One region of the Pseudomonas sp. AP3_22 TE3818 genome, then DNA from elsewhere that is predicted to be linked to it. Evidence: predicted binding sites of a transcription regulator. Region 1 holds the regulator's gene; each other region holds the start of a gene.
What was found. The regulator sigma-54, encoded in region 1, starts transcription at its own class of promoters, with help from an activator protein. The targets are predictions, from matches to a motif close to ANTGGCATNNANNTTGCTNT.

Region 1 (3,273 bases):
GACGTTGATGGCTTCGGCCAGCGAGCGGTTGGCGTTGCTCAGGGGGTGACGCCGGCGGGTTTCCGAGAAGCGCTTGAGCAGGGTTTCTTCGTCGGCATCCAGGTACAGGACATCGCACTGGATGTGGCGGCTGCGGACTTCTTCGAGCAGCTCGGGGAAGCGTGACAGGTGGCTGGGCAGGTTGCGGGCATCAATGGAAACGGCCACCAGCGGCTGCATCAGCTCGGTATGAATTAACGCTCGTTCGGCCAGTTCCGGCAGCAGGCCGGCAGGCAGATTGTCGATGCAGTAGTAGCCGTTGTCCTCAAGAACATTGAGGGCGGTACTTTTACCCGAGCCGGAACGGCCACTGACGATGATCAAGCGCATGATTACTGACCGTTTTGCTCGTCCAGGACAACCTGATACAGGGCTTCGTTGCTTGCGGCATGGCGCAGTTTTTCGCGAACGTCCTTGCGGTCGAGCATGCTGGCGATCTGTCGCAGCAGCTCAAGGTGCGCATCGGTAGCGGCTTCCGGAACCAGCAGAACGAACAGCAGGTCAACCGGCGCGCCGTCGATGGCGTCGAAATCGATTGGGGCGTCCAGGTGCATCAAGGCACTGATGGGCGATACACAACCCTTGAGACGGCAGTGTGGAATAGCGATGCCGTTGCCAAAACCGGTGGAGCCGAGTTTTTCACGGGCAATCAGCGCCTCGAAGACATCTTGCATCTCCAGAGCCGGCACTTCGCGGGCGATCAGATTGGCAATTTGTTCGAGGGCTTTCTTTTTACTGCCGCCCGGCACGTTCACGAGGGAACGGCCGGGGGTCAGGATACTTTCAAGTCGGATCATGGGTTGGGAGTGTTAACGACCGGTTGCGCCCTGAAGGAGGCTCTGGGTCTTTTCCTTATGCTTTTTGAGTTGTTTATCCAGCTTGTCGGTGAGTGCATCGATCGCAGCGTACATATCGGTATGTTCCGCATTGGCGACCACTTCATTCCCGGGAATATGCAGCGTGGCTTCGATTTTCTGCTTCAGCTTTTCGACGGTCATCGTGACCTGCACGTTAGTGATCTTGTCGAAATGTCGCTCCAATCGTTCGAGTTTTTCGCCGATGTAGGTGCGAAGAGGTTCGGTCACTTCCAGTTGGTGTCCACTGATGTTGACTTGCATACAGCTTCTCCTTCGTTGCCAGTGCATAAAGCGGTAGATCAGATGATCTACCACTGGAACGCTGTGGCGTGGCTCTACATCAACCGCTTGCGTTCGCTCGAAGGCGCGATCCCGAGGGATTCGCGGTACTTGGCGACGGTGCGGCGAGCCACCTGAATGCCTTGTGCCTCCAGTAAACCAGCGATCTTGCTGTCACTCAACGGCTTTTTCTGATTTTCCGCGGCAACCAGTTTTTTGATGATCGCCCGGATCGCCGTGGACGAGCATTCGCCGCCTTCGGAGGTGCTTACGTGACTGGAGAAAAAGTATTTCAGTTCATAAATGCCCCGGGGGGTGTGCATGAACTTCTGGGTGGTCACCCGTGAAATCGTCGACTCATGCATGCCGACCGCTTCGGCGATGTCATGCAGGACCAGCGGCTTCATGGCCTCGTCGCCATATTCGAGGAACCCGCGCTGATGCTCCACGATCTGGGTGGCAACCTTCATCAGGGTTTCATTGCGGCTCTGCAGGCTCTTGATGAACCAGCGGGCCTCCTGCAACTGATTGCGCATGAACGTGTTGTCGGCGCTGGTATCGGCGCGGCGCACAAAACCGGCGTACTGGGCGTTGACCCGCAGCCGTGGCACCGACTCCTGATTCAGCTCCACCAGCCAGCGCTCGTTGTCCTTGCGTACGATAACGTCAGGAACGACGTACTCGGCTTCGGTGGACTCGATCTGCGAGCCCGGGCGCGGGTTGAGGCTCTGGACCAGTTCTATGACCTGGCGCAGCTCATCTTCCTTGAGCTTCATGCGGCGCATCAACTGGCTGTAGTCGCGGCTGCCGAGCAGGTCGATGTAATCGGTGACAAGGCGCTTGGCTTCGGCCAGCCAAGGGGTCTTGGCGGGCAACTGACGCAATTGCAGCAGCAGGCATTCGCCCAGGTTGCGTGCGCCGATGCCGGCCGGCTCGAATTGCTGGATGCGGTGCAGGACGGCTTCGATTTCGTCCAGTTCGATGTCCAGTTCCGGATCGAAGGCTTCGAGGATTTCCTCGAGGGTTTCGTCCAGATAGCCCTGATTGTTGATGCAGTCGATCAGGGTCACGGCGATCAGGCGATCGGTGTCGGACATCGGAGCCAGGTTCAGCTGCCACAGCAAGTGGCTTTGCAGGCTTTCACCGGCCGAGGTGCGGGTGGTGAAGTCCCACTCGTCATCGTCATTGCTGGGCAGGCTGCTGGCGCTGGTCTGGTAAACGTCTTCCCACGCGGTGTCGACGGGGAGTTCGTTGGGGATGCGCTCGTTCCAGTCACCCTCTTCGAGGTTATCAACCGTCGGGGCGCTTTCCTGGTAGGAGGGTTCCTGGATATCGGTGTTGGGCTTTTGTTCGGCGTTGTCGGCCAAGGGGTCGGAATTGTCGAAGTCGTCGCCTTCTTCCTGGCGTTCGAGCATCGGATTGGACTCCAGGGCCTCCTGGATTTCCTGTTGCAGGTCCAGGGTCGACAATTGGAGCAGGCGGATGGCCTGTTGCAGCTGAGGTGTCATCGTCAGCTGCTGGCCCATTCTCAAGACTAGCGATGGTTTCATGGCAGGGGCTTAACACCTTATTCGCCGGCGCACATGCGCCATCCACTACAGGGCGCCGGGGCGCCAAACATAAGCAAATTATATGCCTGAAACTGAAGGATTTGCCTAGAGCGCTGTAACAATAAAAAACTATAAATTTGTGTTGCGCTGCTGCCCTTGTTGGGAACTGAACACGCGGGGTCGCAGGAGGCGCCGATGAATCGCGAGACCGGTGCCCGGGCAGTTGCCTGGGCACACCTCAGCGTTTACAGGCGGAACTCATGGCCCAGGTACACTTCCTTCACCAGATTGTTGGCCAGGATGGTCTCTGCATCACCTTCGGCGATCAGTTGACCGTCATTGACGATATAGGCGGTTTCACAGATGTCCAGGGTTTCACGAACGTTGTGGTCCGTGATCAGCACGCCAATGCCTTTGGCCTTGAGGTGGTAAATGATCTGTTTGATGTCGCCGACTGAAATCGGGTCCACGCCGGCAAACGGTTCATCGAGGAGGATGAACTTCGGGTTGGTGGCCAGGGCGCGGGCGATTTCCACGCGGCGGCGCTC
Region 2 (3,273 bases), 4.1 Mb from region 1:
GCAAGCGCTGGATTACCTGCGCAAACTGGTCGACGAGGGCAAGAAGCCGGAAGAAGAGTTCCTGATGATGATCTCCGACATCGAGATGCCGGAGATGGACGGGTACACCCTGACGGCGGAAATCCGCAACGACCCGCGCATGCAAAAGCTTCATATCATCCTGCATACTTCGTTGTCGGGGGTATTCAATCAGGCGATGGTCAAGAAGGTCGGTGCCGATGACTTCCTGGCCAAGTTCCGTCCTGATGACCTGGCATCCCGGGTAGTCGACCGGATCAAAGCAGCAGATATCAGCTAGGGGCCTGCGCCCCTGGCAGTCAACACGATTTAAGAGGCGGCATCATTGTCTACGGGTAATTTGGATTTCGAACAGTTCCGGGTATTCCTGGAAAAAGCCTGTGGCATTTTGCTCGGTGAAAACAAGCAATACCTGGTCTCCAGCCGTCTCAACAAACTGATGGAACAGCAAGGCATCAAGTCTTTGGGGGAGCTGGTTCAGCGCATGCAGACCCAGCCGCGCAGCGGTTTGCGTGAACAGGTGGTGGATGCCATGACCACCAACGAAACCCTGTGGTTTCGTGACACCTACCCGTTTGAAGTCTTGAAGAACAAGGTCCTGCCCGAAGCGATCAAGGCCAGCCCCGGCCAGCGCCTGCGTATCTGGTCGGCAGCGTGCTCGTCGGGCCAGGAACCGTATTCGCTGTCGATGTCCATCGACGAGTTCGAACGGGTCAACATGGGTCAGTTGAGGATGGGCGTACAGATCGTTGCCACCGACCTGTCCGGCACCATGCTGAACAACTGCAAGACCGGCGAGTACGACAGCCTGGCCATCGGCCGCGGTCTGTCGCCCGAGCGTCTGCAGCGTTATTTCGACCCGAAAGGGCCGGGACGCTGGGCGATCAAGGCGCCGATCAAGAGCCGGGTGGAGTTCCGTTCGTTCAACCTGCTGGACAGTTACGCGAGCCTCGGCAAGTTCGACATCGTGTTCTGCCGCAACGTGCTGATCTACTTCTCCGCCGAGGTGAAGAAGGACATCCTGTTGCGCATCCACAGCACGTTGAAGCCGGGGGGGTACCTGTTCCTCGGTGCTTCCGAAGCGTTGAACGGTTTGCCGGATCATTACCAGATGGTCCAGTGCAGCCCGGGGATCATTTACCAGGCGAAATGAACGGTTGGCATTGTCAAAAAACGGGAGTCCTCAGGGGCTCCTGTTTTTTTATGCCTGGTGATTTCTCACGGTTGTCTCAATCTCCTTGTAGGAGCTGGCTTGCCAGCGATGGCGTCGAGTCAGCCGACGTTTAATTTGCTGACACACCGCTTTCGCTGGCAAGCCAGCTCCTACAGGGGGAGGTGGTGTTCTCAAGAGTGGTGCCAAGCGGCAGAAAAGCGGCAGGCGGCGGAAAACCGTTGCCGCTTTTCTGGCATTGCCGCGTTGCCATGTCCGGCAAAGCCCCGGTTTCCGGGGTTTTTTGAATTGGCATGGGGCTTGCTATGTCGATCCTACGAAAAATCAGGTCACCCGAAGGTTTCCCGACATGAGCATCAGCTTCGATAAAGCGCTCGGTATCCACGAACAAGCCCTGGGCTTCCGCGCCCAGCGTGCCGAAGTCCTGGCCAATAACATCGCCAACGCCGATACCCCGAACTACAAGGCTCGGGACCTGGACTTCTCGAAAGTGCTCGCCGAGCAGAACGAGAAAACCAAAAGCGGCACCTTCGCCTTGAACATGACCAACAGCCGGCATATCGAAGCTGAAGGCATGGGCAATGGCGACGAGTCGTTGCTGTATCGCACGCCGATGCAACCGTCGATCGACCAGAACACCGTGGACGCTCAGCTGGAACAGTCGAACTACGCGGAAAACGCGATCGGCTTCCAGGCCAGCTTCACCCTGCTCAACAGCAAATTCAAAGGGCTGGTATCAGCCCTGCGCGGAGAGTAAGCCATGTCTCTATCCAGTGTTTTCAACATTGCCGGTAGCGGCATGAGTGCGCAGACCACGCGGTTGAACACCGTCGCTTCGAACATCGCCAACGCCGAGACCGTCTCGTCGAGCATCGACCAGACCTATCGCGCGCGTCACCCGGTGTTCGCCACCATGTTCCAGGGTGGCCAGAGCGGCGGCAGCGATTCGCTGTTCCAGAGCCAGGACGCCGCCGGCCAAGGTGTGCAGGTGCTGGGTGTAGTCGAAGACCAGAGCAATCTCGAGGCGCGCTACGAGCCGAACCATCCGGCCGCCGATGCCAAGGGTTACGTCTACTACCCGAACGTCAACGTGGTTGAAGAAATGGCCGACATGATTTCCGCGAGCCGTTCGTTCCAGACCAACGCCGAAATGATGAACACCGCCAAAACCATGATGCAGAAAGTCCTGACCCTCGGTCAGTGATAAGGGGCGACTCAGATGAGTGTTACCGATTCCACCAGTGGTTTGAGCCTCAACGACATCCTGGCCAACTCTTCGATCAAGACCAACACCACGACTGACGGCCTCGCCTCGGCAGCCGGCAGCGCCTCGGGCAACAAGGCCCTGGGCAAGGATGCGTTCCTGCAGTTGCTGGTAACCCAGCTGAAAAACCAGAACCCGCTGGAGCCTCAGGACAACGGTGCGTTCGTGGCCCAGCTGGCGCAGTTCAGCAGCCTGGAAGGCATCACCGCGCTCAACGACACCGTGAGCGGCCTGGCCAGCAACTACAACTCGTCCCAGGCCTTGCAGGCGTCGTCGCTGGTAGGCCGTTCGGTCATCGCGCCGGGCGACAAGGCCGTGGTCGATACCACCAAGAGCCTGAGCGGCACGGTGGTGGTGCCGTCTTCGGTGGCGTCCGCCACCCTGAAGATCACCGACTCAACCGGCAAGACCGTGCGCACCATCGACCTCGGTTCGCAGAAGGCCGGCAACGCCAGCTTCATCTGGGACGGCAAGAACGATGCGGGTGAGACGGTACCTGCCGGCACCTACACCTTCGGCGCCACGACCGAGATCGATGGCAAGTCCGTCGCGTTGATCACCAACCTGCCCGCGACCGTCAACAGCGTGACCATCAGCCAGACCGGCGGTGAGTTGATGCTCAATCTGGCCGGGCTGGGCAGTGTTGCCCTGTCCAAAGTACAAACCATTGGTATGTAAAGCCGACTAACCCGGCACAAAGGAGTGAAACATGTCTTTCAACATCGGTCTTAGCGGTCTCTTTGCATCCAACAAACAACTGGACGTGACCGGCAACAACATCGCCAACGTCGCGACCACCGGTTTCAAATCGTCCCGTGCA
Region 3 (3,273 bases), 770 kb from region 1:
ATAGCGATTCATGACCCTACCTCACGGTGTTGCAGGCAGCCTCATGGCCGCCCCATAGACTTGATTACAGATTCTGCGTTACGAACGAGAGCATCTGGTCGGCGGTGGAGATCACCTTGGAGTTCATCTCGTAGGCGCGCTGGGTGGTGATCATGTTGACCATTTCCTCAACGGTGCTGACGTTGGACGTTTCCAGGGTGTTCTGCAGCGTGGTGCCGAAACCGTTCAGGCCCGGTGTGCCGACTTGCGGCGCGCCACTGGCGGCGGTTTCCAGGAACAGGTTGTTGCCCACTGCCTGCAGGCCGGCCGGGTTGATGAAGTCGGCGGTCTGCAGGTTGCCGATCACCTGGGCAGCCGGGTTGCCGGCAACGGTGATGGACACGGTGCCGTCGCGGCCGACGGTGAAGGTCTGCGCGTCGTTCGGAATGACAATCGCCGGCTCCAGGGCAAAGCCGCTGGCGTTGACGATCTGGCCGTTGGAGTCCAGGTGGAAGGTACCGTCACGGGTGTAGGACGTGGTGCCGTCCGGTTGCAGGATCTGGAAGAAACCGCGACCGTCGATGGCCATGTCCAGTGGCTGCTCGGTGGTTTGCAGGCTGCCGGCGGTGAAGTTCTTCTGGGTGCCGACGATGCGCACACCGGTACCCAGTTGCAGACCCGACGGCAGTTCGCTGTCCTGGGTCGACTGGGCGCCTGGCTGACGCTTGATCTGGTAGAGCAGGTCCTGGAACTCGGCGCGATCACGCTTGAAACCCGTGGTCGACACGTTCGCCAGGTTGTTGGAAATGGTGGTCAGGTTGGTGTCCTGGGCGGACAGACCTGTTTTGGCAACCCATAGAGCCGGAAGCATTCGATTCTCCTCGTGCGCCTGTTTTACGGCGCGACGTTCTGGTAATTAGCTGATCTGCAAGACCCGAGCCATGGCCTGGTCATCGTCTTTGGCGGTGTTCATCATCTTGATGTGCAGCTCGAACTGCTTGGACAGGGCCAGTACCGAGGTCATCTCTTCCACGGCATTGACGTTGCTCGACTCGAGGAACCCGGACACCAGCTTGACGTTGGCATCGGCCTGCGCCGGCGTGCCGTCCTTGGTGTGGATCGAACCATCCAGGCCCTTGGTCATGTTCTTCAGGTCCGGATTGACCAGCTTGATGCGGTCCACTTCAGCCATCACCCGCGGACCTTCGCCCATCGCGCGGATGCTGATGGTGCCGTCCTCGCCGACTTCGATTTGCTGCTCTGGCGGCACGGCAATCGGCCCGCCATTGCCCATGACCGGCATGCCGTTGCCGGCACGCAGCACGCCCAGGGCGTCAACGTTCAGGCTGCCGGTGCGCACGTAGCTTTCACCGCCATCGGGATTCTGTACGGCAATCCAGCCGCCGCCTTGCACGGCAACGTCGAGGTCGCGCCCGGTTTCCACCAGTGAGCCCGGGGAGAAATCCGTGGCCGGGCGTTCGGACATGGCAAACGCACGCGCCGGAAAGCTGTCACCGAACACCGGCATCGAACGGGCCTGCTCCAAGTCTTTCTGGAAGCCATTGGTGGAGATGTTCGCGAGGTTGTTGGCATGCGCCTTTTGCGCCAGTGCATTCTGGCTGGCGCCGGTCATTGCCACATAAAGGTACTTGTCCACACTCTTTCCTCTGCCTGCCGGACGTTTGCCGCCCACTGCTGTGTTGCTGAGCCATAAGCAATTTGCAGACCAACTTGTTTTTGGCGGCGCGAGGCCCGGCAAACAGGGGACTTGAGGAGATCAGAGGGGATTGGTGATTTGTGTCAAAGACGAAAAACCGGCGGTGTCATGCCGGTGGGTGGCAAGTGCCGGCCTCTTGAGTGACTGATCTGTCGCCTTCGCGGGCAAGCCCGCTCCCACAGTGATCTGTGGCGTTCACAAAACCTGTGGGAGCGGGCTTGCCCGCGAAGAGGCCGGCACAAACACAGCGAGCTTAAGTCAGGTCTCGGTCTTGCCCACCTCATAATCGCGCAACTTGTTGGCAATGGTCGTATGCGAAACCCCCAACCGTTTGCCCAGTTGCCGACTGCTTGGATGCTCGGAATACAGCCGTTCCAGCACAGCTTTTTCGAAACGCCCGACAATCTCGTCCAACCCACCCTCCAGCGAAAAATCGCCAAGGGGCTGACGCACGCCATAATCCGGCAGGCGAATATGCTCGGCCTTGACCGTGCCGCCATCGCACAGGGAAACCGCCTGGAACAGCACGTTCTCCAGTTGCCGCACGTTGCCCGGCCAGTGATAGTGGCTGAGCCGCTCCATGGCCGCCGGGGCGAGTTTGGGCAATGGGCATCCAATCTGCCGGCTGGCCTGATCGAGGAAGTGCTCCACCAGCGGCGTCAAACCGTCGAGGCATTCGCGCAGCGGCGGGATGTGCAGCGACAACACATTCAAGCGGTGATAGAGGTCCTGGCGGAACTCGCCGCGCGCGCACAATTCGGACAGGTCGACCTGGGTCGCGCAGATCACTCGCACATCGAGGTAGACCTCCTCGTCACTGCCGACACGACGGAAGCAGCCATCCTGCAAAAAGCGCAGCAGTTTCACCTGCAAGCGCGGGCTCATTTCCCCGACGCCATCGAGAAACAGCGTACCGCCCGCCGTCAGCTCCAGCAGCCCGAGCTTGCCTTCGGCCCGTGCCCCTTCAAAGGCACCGGGGCCATAACCGAACAATTCAGTCTCGGCCATGGACTCCGGCAGCCCCGCGCAATTGAGCGCCATCAACGGCGACTGCCCTCGCGGACTGGCCAAGTGGCAGGCCCGCGCCAGCAATTCCTTGCCGGTGCCGGTTTCGCCTTCTATCAATAGCGGCGCATCCAGCGGCGCCATGCGCCGCGCTTCGCGCACCACTGCGGCCATCACCCTCGAGCTCTGGAAGATGCTGTCGAAGCCACGCAATTCCTGCTTGCGCACGTTGTAGATGCGTTCACCCACCCGGTCGGCGCGATGCAGCGTCAGCACAGCACCGGCCATGGCCTCGCTGTCGTCGTGCTCCGACTGCAAGGGCGCGATGTCGGCCAGGAACACGTCACCCTTGACCTTGACCCGCAGCCCGTTGATTCGCGATTTGTTGGCGCGCACCAGCTCCGGCAAATCGAAATCTTCGGCGTAGCGCGACAGGGGAATACCCGGCACCTCGTCGACCCGCACCCCCAGCAACTGCGCCGCTGCCCGGTTGGCCGCGACGATGGAACCGCCCATGTCGATCGACAGCACCGGAAACTCCAGCGCACCGAGCAGGGCATTGAGTTCCATGT

Region 2: the regulator sigma-54 is predicted to act here: its motif matches at 1,477-1,496, upstream of flgB (flagellar basal body rod protein FlgB).
Region 3: the regulator sigma-54 is predicted to act here: its motif matches at 1,691-1,710, upstream of AB7M25_RS22440 (flagellar basal body rod protein FlgF).

What each region holds. Positions count from the first base shown of each region.
Region 1 covers NZ_JBRJHL010000001.1:5,683,328-5,686,600, reverse strand. Annotated here, with positions in the region: gene rapZ (RNase adapter RapZ) at 1-369, opposite strand, end outside; gene ptsN (PTS IIA-like nitrogen regulatory protein PtsN) at 372-836, opposite strand; gene hpf (ribosome hibernation-promoting factor, HPF/YfiA family) at 849-1,157, opposite strand; gene AB7M25_RS25955 (RNA polymerase factor sigma-54) at 1,232-2,725, opposite strand; gene lptB (LPS export ABC transporter ATP-binding protein) at 2,971-3,273, opposite strand, start outside.
Region 2 covers NZ_JBRJHL010000001.1:1,607,149-1,610,421, forward strand. Annotated here, with positions in the region: gene AB7M25_RS07495 (chemotaxis protein CheV) at 1-298, shown strand, start outside; gene cheR (protein-glutamate O-methyltransferase CheR) at 344-1,171, shown strand; gene flgB (flagellar basal body rod protein FlgB) at 1,539-1,946, shown strand; gene flgC (flagellar basal body rod protein FlgC) at 1,950-2,393, shown strand; gene flgD (flagellar hook assembly protein FlgD) at 2,409-3,131, shown strand; gene flgE (flagellar hook protein FlgE) at 3,163-3,273, shown strand, end outside.
Region 3 covers NZ_JBRJHL010000001.1:4,914,852-4,918,124, forward strand. Annotated here, with positions in the region: gene flgH (flagellar basal body L-ring protein FlgH) at 1-12, opposite strand, end outside; gene flgG (flagellar basal-body rod protein FlgG) at 65-850, opposite strand; gene AB7M25_RS22440 (flagellar basal body rod protein FlgF) at 896-1,636, opposite strand; gene AB7M25_RS22445 (sigma-54-dependent transcriptional regulator) at 1,955-3,273, opposite strand, start outside.